DNA from 3 places in the Microbulbifer sp. S227A genome. Region 3 is predicted to be linked to each of the others. Evidence: riboswitches for the same ligand, from Rfam matches in the RefSeq annotation. Region 3 holds a riboswitch; each other region holds the start of a gene.
The links. A riboswitch is a leader RNA that binds a small molecule or an ion and turns the genes downstream of it on or off. The one in region 3 is predicted to bind cobalamin.

Region 1 (4,504 bases), on a different contig from region 3:
GAGCTGATTGCTTCGGTCCGGCCGAACGGGCTGGAGGATGCGGCCCAGTTCAACCTCGACATCGACTGGCGCGCGGCGGGGGCGATGGGCCTGTCGGCAACCGAGGTCGGCGACATGTTGTCCGTGGCCTGGGCCGGTCAGTACGTGAACGATTTCATCGACGCGGGCCGGATCAAGCGGGTCTATGTGCAGGGCGACGCGCCGTATCGCATGGTGCCCGAAGACATCGAACGCTGGCGGGTGCGCAATGCCACCGGCGGGCTGGTACCGTTCTCGACCTTTTCCAAGGCCAACTGGCAATACGGCCCCCAGGGGCTTTACCGTTACAACGGCGTATCCGCGGTACAGTTGCAGGGCAACCCGGTGCCGGGCGTCACCACCGGCGAGGCGATGGCAGAGATCGAGGCGCTGGCGGCCCAGCTGCCGCCCGGTTTCGAGGTTGCATGGACCGGCCTGTCGCTTGAAGAGATCGAATCCGGCAGCCAGGCCGGCCTGCTCTATGCGCTGTCCCTCGCGGCGGTGTTCCTCTGTCTCGCGGCGCTTTATGAAAGCTGGTCGATCCCCTTTGCGGTGATGCTTGCCATGCCCATCGGGGTGACGGGCGCGCTGGTCGGGGCCTGGGTGGGCGGCTTTGACAACGGCGTCTATTTCCAGGTGGCCCTGCTGACGGTGATCGGGCTGACCGGCAAGAACGCGATCCTGATCGTCGAATTCGCCAAGGAACAGATCGAGGCGGGCAAACCGCTCTACGAAGGCGTGGTCGAAGCCGCGCGCGAGCGGTTCCGCCCGATCCTGATGACCTCGATGGCGTTCACGCTGGGGGTTCTGCCGCTGGTGATTTCGACCGGCGCGGGATCCGGCGGGCGGACCGCCATCGGCACCGGTGTCTTCAGCGGCACGATCTCGGCTACCGCGTTGGGCGTGCTTTTCGTGCCGGTGTTCTTCGTGATGATTACCTTGATCTTTGCCCGCAGGAAACAAGGCTGAGGCGCAGGGTCGCCACGCGGATCGAGCCGGTTTCGACCCGTGTTTTGCCGCGCTGCGGCGTTCGCGGTGGACAGGGCCCGGTTTCCGTGCCACCAATAGGGAGATGGTGCCGCCTCCGGAGAGTCCGGGTGCGGCTGAAAAGGGAACGCGGTGCGGGAGGACCTCCCAATTCCGCGACTGCCCCCGCAACTGTAGGCGGAGAGCGGTTTCGAAAATTGCCACTGGCGCGTGATGCGCCGGGAAGGTTCGGAACTGCCTTGACCCGCAAGTCAGGAGACCTGCCATCCTCGGCCGCATGTCGCGGTCGCAGTCACCTTTTACCCGGGCGGGGTGCCTCGGGGATACGGAGGCAGTCATGGACCCGACCGGCCCGACACATCGCCGCGATCACCACCCCGCCGTTCTGCGCGGAGGGCGCGATGATACTTGAACGCACGATCCACGGCCTTCAGGCCCATTCGGAAACGCCGGAACGGGCAGAAGAGCTTGGCCGGATGGGCTTTGTTCAATGGCTGACCTTTCTGAACGGCGATCAGGGCTATGCAAGCCAGGCGCAACAGGCGCTCGACAAGGCCGCGCCGTTCGAGGCTACCGACCCCAGCGTTGCCGTGTTCTGCGATCTCGTGCGGCGCTCGCTTGCGGGGCCGATGGCGCTGTCCGACCTGAAACTGCCACGACCCGCGCGGCGCGGCGGCGCCCGCGAGCGCAGACGGTTGTTATAGCCCCTTATGTGAACGTTACTCATAATCTTCACCTGAAATATGAATTTGGCCTTGGGTGAGGGCGATGGTATCCCGCCTGCCTGAGAAAGCAGGTGAACGATGTATAATTTTGCCCTTCCCCAAACCCCGGCCTATGGGGCGCTGACCCGTGCGGCGGCCGAACGTATCCTCATCCTTGACGGCGCGATGGGGACGATGATTCAGCGGTTGAACATGAGCGAAGAGGATTTCACCGCGCAAGGGCATATTCCCGGGTCCTGCGGCTGCTGCGGTCATCAGAGCGACCATCCGCAAAAGGGCAACAACGACCTGCTGGTTCTGACCCAGCCGCAGGCGGTGGAAGACATCCAATACGCCTTTGCCCGCGCCGGGGCGGATATTCTGGGCACCAACACCTTTTCATCGACCACCATCGCGCAGGCCGATTACGGGCTGGAAGGCGCGGTTGAGGATCTCAATGTCGCCGGGGCGCAGGTGGCCCGGCGCGCGGCGGATCGGGCGACGGCGCAAGATGGCAAGCCCCGCTGGGTGGCTGGCTCTGTCGGACCGACGAATCGCACCGCTTCGATCAGTCCCGATGTAAACGACCCCGGCTATCGCGCCGTGACCTTCGACGATTTGCGCATCGCCTATGGCGCGCAGATCGACGGGCTGATCAAGGGCGGATCGGACTTGATCCTGATCGAGACGATCTTTGATACACTGAACGCCAAGGCCGCGATCTTTGCCGCGTTCGAGAGCTTTGCCAAGGTGGGCCGCCGCCTGCCGATCATGATTTCGGGCACCATCACCGATGCTTCGGGCCGCACGCTTTCGGGGCAGACGCCGACCGCGTTCTGGCATTCGGTGCGCCATGCGCGCCCCTTTACCGTTGGGTTGAACTGTGCCCTGGGGGCCGATGCCATGCGCCCGCATCTCGCGGAACTGTCCGGCGTCGCGGATACGCTGATCTGTGCCTATCCCAATGCCGGCCTGCCCAACGCCTTTGGCGACTATGACGAAGGGCCCGAGGACACCGCCGGCAAGATCGAGGTTTTTGCCCGCGAGGGGCTGATCAACATTGTCGGTGGCTGCTGCGGGACCACGCCGGACCACATCCGCGCCATGGCAGAACATGTCGCCGCCCATGCGCCGCGCCGGGTAGAGGAGAAAGCCGTTGCCTGATCCACTTTTGCGCCTGTCCGGGCTGGAACCCTTTGTCCTGACCGCCGACATCCCCTTTGTGAACGTGGGCGAACGCACCAACGTCACGGGGTCGGCCAGGTTTCGCAAGCTGATCACCAATCGCGACTATGCCGCCGCGCTCGATGTGGCGCGGGATCAGGTCGAGAACGGGGCCCAGATCATCGACGTGAACATGGACGAGGGGCTGATCGATTCAAAACAGGCGATGATCGATTTCCTCAACCTCATCGCCGCCGAGCCGGACATCGCCCGCGTGCCGATCATGATCGATTCATCCAAGTGGGAGGTGATCGAGGCCGGGCTGAAATGTGTGCAGGGCAAGCCGGTGGTCAATTCCATCTCGCTCAAGGAAGGCGAAGAGGCGTTCATCCATCAGGCGTCGCTGTGCCTGGCCTATGGGGCCGCCGTGGTGGTCATGGCCTTTGACGAAGACGGGCAGGCGGACAGTTTCGAACGCAAGACCGAGATCTGTGAACGCGCCTACGGGGTTCTGACCGAAAAGGTCGGCTTCCCCCCCGAGGACATCATCTTTGATCCCAACATCTTTGCCGTGGCGACGGGGATCGAAGAACATGACAATTACGGCGTCGATTTCATCGAGGCAACGCGCTGGATCCGCCAGAACCTGCCCCATTGCCATGTCTCTGGCGGTGTCTCGAACCTGTCGTTTTCCTTCCGGGGCAACGACGCGGTGCGCGAGGCAATGCATGCGGTGTTCCTCTATCACGCCATTCAGGCCGGGATGGACATGGGCATCGTCAATGCCGGTCAGCTGGCGGTCTATGACCAAATCGACAGCGATCTGCGCGAAGCCTGCGAGGACGTGGTGCTCAACCGCACCCCGGCGCAGGGCACCGCCACCGAGAACCTGCTGGAGATCGCCGAACGCTTTCGCGGGGCCGGGCGCGAAGAGAAAAAGCGCGACCTGGTATGGCGTGACTGGCCGGTAGAGAAACGCCTGGAACACGCGCTGGTCAATGGCATCACCGAGTTTGTCGAACAGGACACCGAAACCGCGCGCCTTGCCGCCGCCAAACCGCTGGACGTGATCGAAGGCCCCTTGATGGCCGGGATGAACGTGGTTGGCGACCTGTTCGGAGCCGGCAAGATGTTCCTGCCGCAGGTGGTGAAATCGGCCCGCGTGATGAAACAGGCGGTTGCCGTGCTGCTGCCCTATATGGAGGCCGACAAGGCCGGGGGCCGCGAGAGTGCGGGCCGGGTGTTGATGGCCACGGTCAAGGGCGACGTGCATGACATCGGCAAGAACATCGTCGGCGTGGTTCTGGCCTGCAACAATTACGAGATCATCGACCTGGGCGTCATGGTGCCGCCCCAGAAGATCCTGGAAGAAGCCAAGGCGCATGATGTCGACGTGATCGGCCTGTCGGGTCTGATCACGCCATCGCTGGACGAGATGGTGCATCTTGCCTCGGAGCTCGAACGCGAGGGGTTTGACGTGCCGCTGCTGATCGGTGGTGCCACCACGTCCAAGGTGCATACCGCCGTCAAGATCGCGCCCCGCTATAACCGCAACCAGGCGATCTATGTCACCGATGCCAGCCGGGCGGTGGGGGTGGTGTCATCCCTGCTCAGTACGACACAGCGCGACG
Region 2 (4,504 bases), on a different contig from region 3:
CATCAGGGTGGTCGCGCCGATCAGCACGGCCTGCACCCGGCGCACCGCGATGCCCAGCGACGCGGCGGAGGCGGTGCCAAAAGAGAACGCGTCCATGGCGCGGGCAAACCAGAAACAGGCCAGCAGCCCGATGGCCGCCGCCGGCAGGGCAAGGGATACGTCGGGCCAACGCACGCCCGAGAGGTTGCCCAGCAGCCAGAACATGATGCCGCGCGCCTGTTCGGCATTGGCGGATTTGGCGATGAAAAACGATGTCAGCGCATTGAAGAGCTGGGAACCGGCAATGCCCGCGAGGATCAGGTGGGCCGAGCCGCCACCCGCCGCCCGTGCCAGCGCCGAAACCAGCAGGAACGCCAGCGTAGCACCGCCAAAGGCCCCCGCCGACATGCCGATGAGCCCGCCGCCGAGCCCGAGGATCGAGACCGCGACAGCCCCGGTGCCGGCCCCCGCCGACACGCCGAGCAGGTAGGGATCGGCCAGCGCGTTGCGCACCAGCGATTGCAGCACTACGCCCGACAATGCCAGCCCCGCGCCACAGGCTGCCGCCACCAATGTGCGCGGCAGGCGATAGCTCCAGATGATGCCCGCATCGATCGGATCGACCACGTGGCCGGCCTCCCAGAGATGGTTGGCAAACACCGCCAGAACCATACCCGGCGACAGCGGCGTTTCGCCGATCATCACGCCCGCAAGGATCGCGGTAACAAGCACGACCACCCCCGTCACGCTCCAGACCGCGACCGGTTTGACATGCGTCATGGGGATGGTCACATAGGTCATTGCAGGTTGTACCGAGCCAGCGCCTCGGCCAGGGTTTCAAGCGCGCCGATATTGCGGATCGACGGGTCCATGCCATGGGCGTCGAGAGTCACGATGCGGTCATCCCTGACGGCTGCCATCTGGCTGGCGACCGGGTCGGTGCCGAGAAATTCCAGCTTTTTCTCGATGTCATCGGCGTCAAAGCGGCGGCGCTCCATACGGGCGGCCACGATGACGGTGGGATCGGCGCGGGCGATGGTTTCCCAACTGACCGTGGGCCATTCCTCGTTGCTCTGGATGACATTGGCCAGCCCGAGCGCCTGCATCATATAGGCGGGTGCGCCGCCCTGACCGGCGACATAGGGGTCGATATCCATTTCCGCCGACGAGAACCAGAACACCGCCGAGGCGTCATCAAGCCCGAGGCCACGGGCCTTTTCGATCGCCGCCGCTTCGCGGGCGCGCAGCTCGGCAACCAGCGCCTCGCCCCGGTCGCCGACATCGAAAATCTGGGCCAGTTCGGTGATGCCCTGATAGACGCTGTCCATCGAGAACAGTTCGAGCCGCGTGCCGTCCGAGCCGGTGGAATTGTCCTTGCCCACGCAATCGGCGGGCAGCGTGTAGGTGGGAATGCCCAGGTCCGAGAATTGTTCGCGCGTGGCGACGATGCCCTGGGGGCCGACATGCCATTCATATTGCACCGCGACCAGGCCGGGGCGTTTGCCCACGACGCTTTCAAAGCTGGGGTCGTTGTCCGCCAGCCGTTCGATCCCGGCATTCAGCTCCTTATATTCCGGCAACACGTCGGTGAACCAGACTGATGTGCCGGTAACCTTGTCGCCAAGTCCGAGCGCATAGAGGATTTCGGTGGCCGCCTGCCCAACCGACACGACGCTGTCGGGGGCCGCGTCAAAGGTGACCTGGACGCCGCAATTCTCGAGCGTCAGGGGATAGGTGGTTTCCGCCTGTGCGGGCAGCACGAAACAGGCCGCCGCGAGGCTCCCGGCGGTCAGGGTCTTGGTGAACATGTCATGTCTCCGGTCAGTGATGCGCCCGAAAACAGGTAAGACATGTCGCGCCCAGGGCTGGCGAGATCGACCGCCCTCGGGGCGGCATGGATCGTGCTGGCTGTGGTGGTCCGACGGGACCACCGGGGGAAAGACTTCATTCGACACCTCTCCGGACACCCCGTCCGGGCCGCGTTGCAGTTATGCGTCGGCAGGTCTCCTGACTGGCGGGTCATGGCTGGCAGCGACCTTCCCATGGCTTGCGCCACAGTGGATGTCTCGCTGTTCACTCACCGCTTACAGTTGCGGGGGCAGTTCCGTTTCGCCGGAGGCCGGCGGCGGATTCCCATTTTGATTCCTTTCGGAAACCGACCCGCGTTCGATAAACAGCCGCGCCGGTTGCGGCAAGGGTTTTTTGCGGTGCGACGCGGCGGTGGCCTATGCCCCGTCCGGGATCAGCAGCGTCACCCGGTCCGGTGACATCTCGGCAATCGCGATGGTGCCGTTCCCGGTGACCGCCAGCCCGTGACCATAGGTGGAAAAGGTTCGGCAGCGCCCGACCAGCCGCCCCGCTGCGTCATATGCCGACAGGCGCGGGGTCTGGTCGCTGACCAGCAGCAGCCCGTCCGGGGTGAGCGCCAGCGCCATGGGTTTGTGCAGCCCGGTGATTTCGTCCAGCCAGGTGCCGTTGGTATCGAACCGCTGGACCCGGTTGTTTTCCCGGTCCGCGACGCAGAGCCGGTTCCGGCCATCGATGAGGATGCTGTGTGGTGTCGAGAATTCGCCCGGTCCGCGTCCGGGTTGGCCAAAGCTGCGGATATGCGCGAGGTCGGGGCCGAATATGTGTACCGCGCTGTTGCCATAGCCATCGGCGACATAGAGCCGCCCATCCGGCCCCACGGTGCAATCGCAGGGATGGTTGAACGGGCGGCCAAGCCCCGGCCGTTCGTCGCAATGCAGCCGGGCGGTTTCGCGCAGCGTGTCATCCAGCAACGCGATCTTGTGCCCGTCCATGTCGGTCGCCGCCAGCCGCCCGTCGCCAAGGCTGCGCAGCCCGTGGCCACAGGCGAATTGCGCCAGTTCGGCGGTTTCTCCCGTCAGGCCCCCGTCGGGGTGCAGCAGCACCAGCTCCGGCACCTGTCGCCGCAGCACCACGATGGTTTCGCCGCACAGCGCCAGGTCGCTGAGGCCGTCCAGGGCAGGATCCGCGACATGTGCCACGCGGTAGCGCCGCTTGCCCAATGCCACATAGGTGGCGGGGCGCTGCGCCGGTCCCGTGGCGTTCACAGCGCGCCCTGCAACATCTCGGTCATCGCCAGCAGGCGCGCATCCTGCCCGTGGGCGGCGGTCAGCATCAGCCCCGCGCCAGGATGGTCCGGCAATGGCAGGCTGACCGAACAGCCGTCGATGACATTGCCAAGGCTGGTGTTGCGCAGAGCCAGCAGGTTGATCCGGTCATAGGCCGCGTCATCCTGCAGATCGGCCAGCCGGGGCGGCATGATGGCGACGCTAGGCAGGGCGACGGGCGTATCGCCGAACAGGCGCGCGGCCTCGCGAGCCAGCGTTGCGCGGGCCGCGAGCGTGCGTGCAAAGTCAATGGCGCTGACGCCGTCCGCCCGTGCCATGCGCGCGGCGACGCGGGGATCGAGCACATCCCGCATTCCGTCGTATTCCGCCCCGTGATGGGCCCGCGATTCCACCGCCGAGAATTGCCAGACCGGCAAGGCGCGATAGCGTTCGAAGATGTCGAGCGACAGGCGGCGCACCGCGACGCCGGCCTTTTGCAGCGATGCCAGCGCGGTTTCGAAGGCTTCGGCGATGTCCGCGTCCAACCCGTCCATGCCGAAATTCCCGGGCACGATCACCGCGCGCGGTGCGGCGGCCATGGGCAGCGGGGCGTCCCGCAACGTGTCGAGCACCGGGCGCAGAAGCGCGGCCTCGCGGGTCATGACCCCGACACTGTCCAGCGAATGTGACAGCGGCACCGCACCGTCCCGCGAAATCGTGGCAGCGGTCGGTTTGAACCCGAAGAGGCCGCAGAACGCCGCCGGAATCCGGGCCGAACCGCCGGTATCGGTGCCCAAGGCGATATCCGCGATGCCCCGCGCCACGGCGGAGGCTCCGCCCGAGGTCGATCCGCCGGCGATGCAACCGTCACGCAGCGGCGTCAGCGGCGTGCCGTAATGCGGGTTAAGCCCGAGGCCGGAATAGGCGTATTCGGTCATGTTGGCATGGCCGATCAGCCCGGCACCCGCCGCCCGCAACCGGGCGACGCTGACCGCGTCACGTTTGGCGGGGGCAAGGTCGCGCCGCGCCACGGTTCCGGCGCGGGTGACATATCCGGCCACGTCGAACAGGTCCTTGACCGCCGCGTTCAGCCCCGACAGCGGGCCGTCGCAGGTGATCGGGTCGTCGAAGACCCGGGTGAAGTCCGGTGCGGTGGCGGCGTCGCGCGCCGCCTTCAGCAGGGATTGGGGTGTCTGTGTCATGGGGTCTGCCTTCAGAGGGTCTGTTGTACCAGCCAGGTGGCGATACCGGGAAATGCCGTCAGCAGGATGACACCCAGAACCAGGATCAGGAAGTAGGGAATGATCATGCGGGTGATCTCGAAGATCGATTTGCCGGTGAGGTTCTGGATGACGAAGAGGTTGAAACCGAGCGGCGGCGTGATCTGGGCCATCTCGACCACGATGATCAGGTAGATGCCGAACCAGACCGGATCGATCCCCACGGCGGCG
Region 3 (4,504 bases):
CGGCAGCGTCGAGAAATCGTCAAGCCGCGGGTCGGGGCGGCCATCGGCGGGCAACACCGCAACCGCCAGCCCGTTTTGCGCGGCCAGCGCCTGCACCTGCTGCAAGCCATAGGGCCAATAGGGCACCCCGCCGATCAGCCGGATCAGGATGCCCCGGGCCCCGCTCAGCGTCTGTTCCACATAGGTATCGACCGACAGCGGGTGTTTCAGCGCCGCAAGGTTGGCCAGCCGCAGCGTGGGCATCCGCCCCTCGGGGCCGCCGCCGCGATGCCAGCCCGCCGCAAAGGCGCCAAGGTCGCTGTCGGAAAAGGACAGAACCACCAGATCCGCCGGGCTCTGGCCCAGGTCGGTCGGGGTTTCCGTTTCCTCGAGCCCATGGCTTTCGCGAAAGACGACATGCATCGGCGGCGCGCTTTCCTATTCGGCGGCGACCGCGAGGCCGGTCAGCATCTCGTTGATCGCGGCGGCGTCGATGTCGTCATGCTCGGCAATCACCACGAGCCGGCCGCGACGGGCTTCGCCGGGTGTCCACGGGCGGTCATACTGGTGCCGCACACGCGCACCCACCGCCTGCACCAAGAGCCGCATGGGCTTGTCGGTCACGGCGACATACCCCTTGACCCGCAGAATGTTCCTTTCGTTGGCGAGGCGCTCGATCCGTGCAACGAGGTCGGCGGGATCGGCTTGTTCGGGCAGTTCGACAACGATGCTTTCGAAATCGTCATGTTCGTGGTCGTCGGCCCCGTCATGGTGGCTTGGGCGGGCGTCCATGTCGTCTTCGGCGGCGGCCTCAAGGCCCAGGACCACCCGCACATCAACCGCGCCCTCGGCTACCTCGACCACCGGCAGCGGGCGGGGCGCCTCGGCGGCGATGATCTCGCGCGCTTTGGCGATGCCGTCGGGGCCGGCCAGATCGGGCTTGGTCAGCAGGATGATGTCGGCACAGCTGATCTGGTCCTCGAAAACCTCGGACAGCGGGGTTTCGTGGTCGATCGAGTCATCCGCCATGCGCTGTGCATCGACGCGCGCGACATCGGGGGCAAAGCGGCCAGCGGCCACCGCCTCGGCATCGGCAAGCGCGATCACGCCATCGACGGTGATGCGGCTGCGGATATCGGGCCAGTCGAACGCCTTGAGCAGCGGTTTGGGCAGGGCCAGCCCGCTGGTCTCGATCAGGATGTGATCCGGGCGGGGATCCAGCGCCATCAGGGCTTCGATGGTGGGGATGAAATCATCGGCCACCGTGCAGCAGATACAGCCGTTGGACAGTTCCATGATGTTCTCTGCGGGGCAATCCGGGATGGCGCAGGATTTCAGGATCTCGCCATCGACGCCGACATCGCCAAACTCGTTGACGACAACGGCCAGCCGCTTGCCCTGGGGGTTCTGCATCAGGTGGCGGATCAGGGTGGTCTTGCCGGACCCGAGAAATCCGGTGATCACGGTGACGGGCAGTTTGGACAGGTCGGACATGTTACTGGTCTCCAATCGGGGGAATGCGGGCGATACAGTTCTTGCGGAAATGCACCGGGCGTTCACGCCAGGGTATCAGCCCATCGGGCGTGTCGTGATAGCGAGAGGCGACCTCGAGGATCATGTCCGCGTCACCGGTCTCGTCGAAATTGCCATAAACATAGGTCCAGCGCCCATCGCCGCCGCGCAGCACGATGGAACAGCCGCTGTCACAGTTTGACAGGCACTCGACCGGGCGCAGGGTGACGCCGGGGGGCAGCTGGCCCGCCGCCAGCGCCTCGTACAGCACGGCGCCGGGGCGCGGACCCTCGGTATCGGTGGGCATGCCCTTGCGGCAGGTCGTGCAGACCAGCAATTCGACCGGGGCGGTCCCGTTTGCAGTCTGGTTCATCCGGTCACCTTCCATCTTTGGCAGGCGGGGCGGGCGGGCAAAGCCGGGGCCGGGCCCGTCACCGAGGCACCCCGCCCGGTTAACGTCATATCGGCGCTGGCAGGTCTCCCGGCTTGCGGATGTCAGAAAGCCGGGGCTTTCTGGCGGTCTGCCCGCCTTCCCGACCCGAATGGCCAGTGGCTTGGGCGACCTCTCCGGTCACGGTCGCGGGGGCGGCTGCGTCTTGCATTCCCTTTTCATCTGCTTTCGCAGAAACCAACATGTCGCGGAATGACCAAGGGGCGGCGGGTTGTCAAGCGTTTGAAGGCGTATCCAGGCCTAGCGGCGGCGTGCCCGATGCGTGGTCGCGCGGTTGTTTCGCATGTCAGAACCCGGCGGGGCGGGGGAGTGACAGTAGAAAAACTGCTGCCAGGCGTGGATCGAACTGGCGAGATTGCGGCCGGCGTGACGGGTATAGACCGCATCAATGGGCCGTAACATCAACCTATCATATCAAGTGCGGCGAGAGACAGGGCGTTCTCTCGTCCGTCCAGCGAAAGAAAGAACCATGCAATCTGTTGTCACACCCGTCAGACCATCGCGCGAAACCGTGGTGTTTTTCGTCAAATGGGCCGCGTCGATCATCCAGATCCTCGGCTATACGGCGACCGGCTTTGGCTGGACTCCACTGAACCTGTACCTGTTCCTGGTCGGGGTGATCGGCTGGTTTGCCGTGGGCGCGTTGTGGAAGGACAAGGCGCTGATGCTGGTGCATCTGGTGGCGCTCGGCGCGATGCTGGCAGGGATGAGCAGCAGCTAGAGCGCGCGACACAAGGGTACGCGCCCCCGGTGCAATTACCGGGGGCGGCACTAACCGGATCAGACCTTGAGATTCGGAATGATCTGTTTCTTGCGGCTCACCACTCCGGGCAGGACAACGCTGTCGCCGGTTGCGGCGGCGTCAAAGCTCTTGGCGGCGACCGTCTTGACCAGGTCGTTGGGCACCAGCAGCGTCGATTCTTCGTTGAGAATATCGACAACAAACAGCAGAACCTGATCAACGCCATCTTCGGCGGCGACGGTTGTCATGGTCTCGATCAGGCTGGCCTTGCGGTCCAGAACGGTTGCCGGCGACGTGGTTTCCAGCACCGAAACGCGGAACTTGGTGCCGTCGACCTCGTATTCCTTGCTGTCCATGCGCAGCAATTCCGCATCGCTGAACGACGACACGTCGGATTTGGCGGCGAACATTTCGGCAGCATATTCCGGGATCGACAGGCCCAGATCGGCGGCCAGCGCCTCGGCCACGGCCTTGTCATGCGGTGTGGTGGTCGGGCTGCGGAATTCCAGCGTATCGGACAGGATGCAGGTCAGCGCGGTGGCCTTGGCCCAATCGGGCATCCTGGCGGCATCCTCGCCCATCAGGTCGTGCATGATGGTGGCGGTGCAGGCGAGCGGACGGATGGTGATGTCGATCGGGCCTTTGGTTTCCAGCCCGCCAACCAGCTTGTGATGGTCGATGATGCCCTGAATGTCGGCATTGTTGATATTCGCGGGCAACTCGGCGGGGTTGTTGGTGTCCACGATCACAACCGGCGCGTCGTCGGCCACGTCGGCGATGATTGCCGGTTTCGGCAGATCCCAGCGTTGCAGCAGAAAGGCAGCCTCGGTGTTGGGCTCTCCCAGCAGCACCGCCTCGGCGGGCGTGCCCTTGACCTCGTTCAGGTACCACGCCCAGAGAATGGGGGACCCTGTCGAGTCGGTGTCGGGGGATTTATGTCCAAAAACCTGAATGGTCATCTTGTGCGTCCTGTGCAGGGTATAATTTGCGCGCCTTATAGGAATGTCATCCCGGGTTGTCACCCGTTGTTGCGCGGGCTGCGACCCTTGGTCTGATCGGTCCGCGCAGCGGATGCGTTGACTTTCGTGCAGGCGATTGTGACGGTAGGCCCGCAATGCGCCGATCCGTCGATGATTTCCCATGTCCAGAGAGGGCCTCGTGTCCCGGCAACCGGCGCGCACCGGTGCCGGTCGGCGGCCCGTGGTTCCGTCGATGTGGGGCGCCCGGTCATGAGCGGTGATGCCTTTGCCCAGGAGCAGCAGCTTTATCCGCCGGTCAAGTCACTGCTCGAGCGTCAGGGATACGTGGTCAAGGGCGAGGTGGGCGCGGCGGACGTGGTCGCCCGCCGTGACGATGAACCGCCGGTCATTGTCGAGTTGAAGCTGCGTTTTTCGCTATCGCTGTTCCATCAGGCGGTTGAGCGGCTGAAACTCACCGACCTTGTCTATGTGGCCGTGGCGCGCCCGGCGGGACGTAGTGCGCGGCGGGCATTGAAGGACAACCTGGCGCTCTGCCGCCGGCTCGGGCTGGGCCTGATGACGGTGCGGCCCGACGGGCATGTCGAGGTTCATTGCGATCCCGGCCCCTACGCGCCGCGCAAGTCGAAGAAACGGGCGCAACGGCTGTTGCGCGAGTTCGGCAGGCTGCGCGGCGATCCGAATGCCGGGGGCGCAACCCGGCATGGTATCGTGACCGGCTATCGCCAGGACGCGCTGCGCTGTGCGGCATACCTTGCCGAACACGGTCCCAGCAAGGGGGCGGAGGTGGCGCGCGCCACCGGTGTCGGGGCGGCGACCCGGTTGATGGCCGACAACCACTAT

Region 1: linked by a shared signal. The riboswitch ahead of ACP15R_RS21380 (hypothetical protein) and the one ahead of ACP15R_RS05370 (DUF1636 family protein) in region 3 are both predicted to bind cobalamin.
Region 2: linked by a shared signal. The riboswitch ahead of ACP15R_RS09135 (ABC transporter substrate-binding protein) and the one ahead of ACP15R_RS05370 (DUF1636 family protein) in region 3 are both predicted to bind cobalamin.

The regions. Positions count from the first base shown of each region.
Region 1 covers NZ_JBNAFZ010000011.1:38,183-42,686, forward strand. The annotation lists gene ACP15R_RS21375 (efflux RND transporter permease subunit) at 1-987, shown strand, start outside; cobalamin riboswitch at 1,075-1,287, shown strand; gene ACP15R_RS21380 (hypothetical protein) at 1,407-1,709, shown strand; partial or broken gene metH (methionine synthase) at 1,809-4,504, shown strand, end outside.
Region 2 covers NZ_JBNAFZ010000003.1:282,743-287,246, forward strand. The annotation lists gene ACP15R_RS09130 (FecCD family ABC transporter permease) at 1-780, opposite strand, end outside; gene ACP15R_RS09135 (ABC transporter substrate-binding protein) at 777-1,787, opposite strand; cobalamin riboswitch at 1,960-2,154, opposite strand; gene ACP15R_RS09140 (6-bladed beta-propeller) at 2,205-3,053, opposite strand; gene ACP15R_RS09145 (amidase family protein) at 3,050-4,255, opposite strand; gene ACP15R_RS09150 (TRAP transporter large permease) at 4,267-4,504, opposite strand, start outside.
Region 3 covers NZ_JBNAFZ010000002.1:114,504-119,007, reverse strand. The annotation lists gene cobN (cobaltochelatase subunit CobN) at 1-402, opposite strand, end outside; gene cobW (cobalamin biosynthesis protein CobW) at 418-1,473, opposite strand; gene ACP15R_RS05370 (DUF1636 family protein) at 1,475-1,864, opposite strand; cobalamin riboswitch at 1,946-2,139, opposite strand; gene ACP15R_RS05365 (DUF6552 family protein) at 2,412-2,663, shown strand; gene ACP15R_RS05360 (manganese-dependent inorganic pyrophosphatase) at 2,723-3,643, opposite strand; gene ACP15R_RS05355 (DUF2161 domain-containing phosphodiesterase) at 3,914-4,504, shown strand, end outside.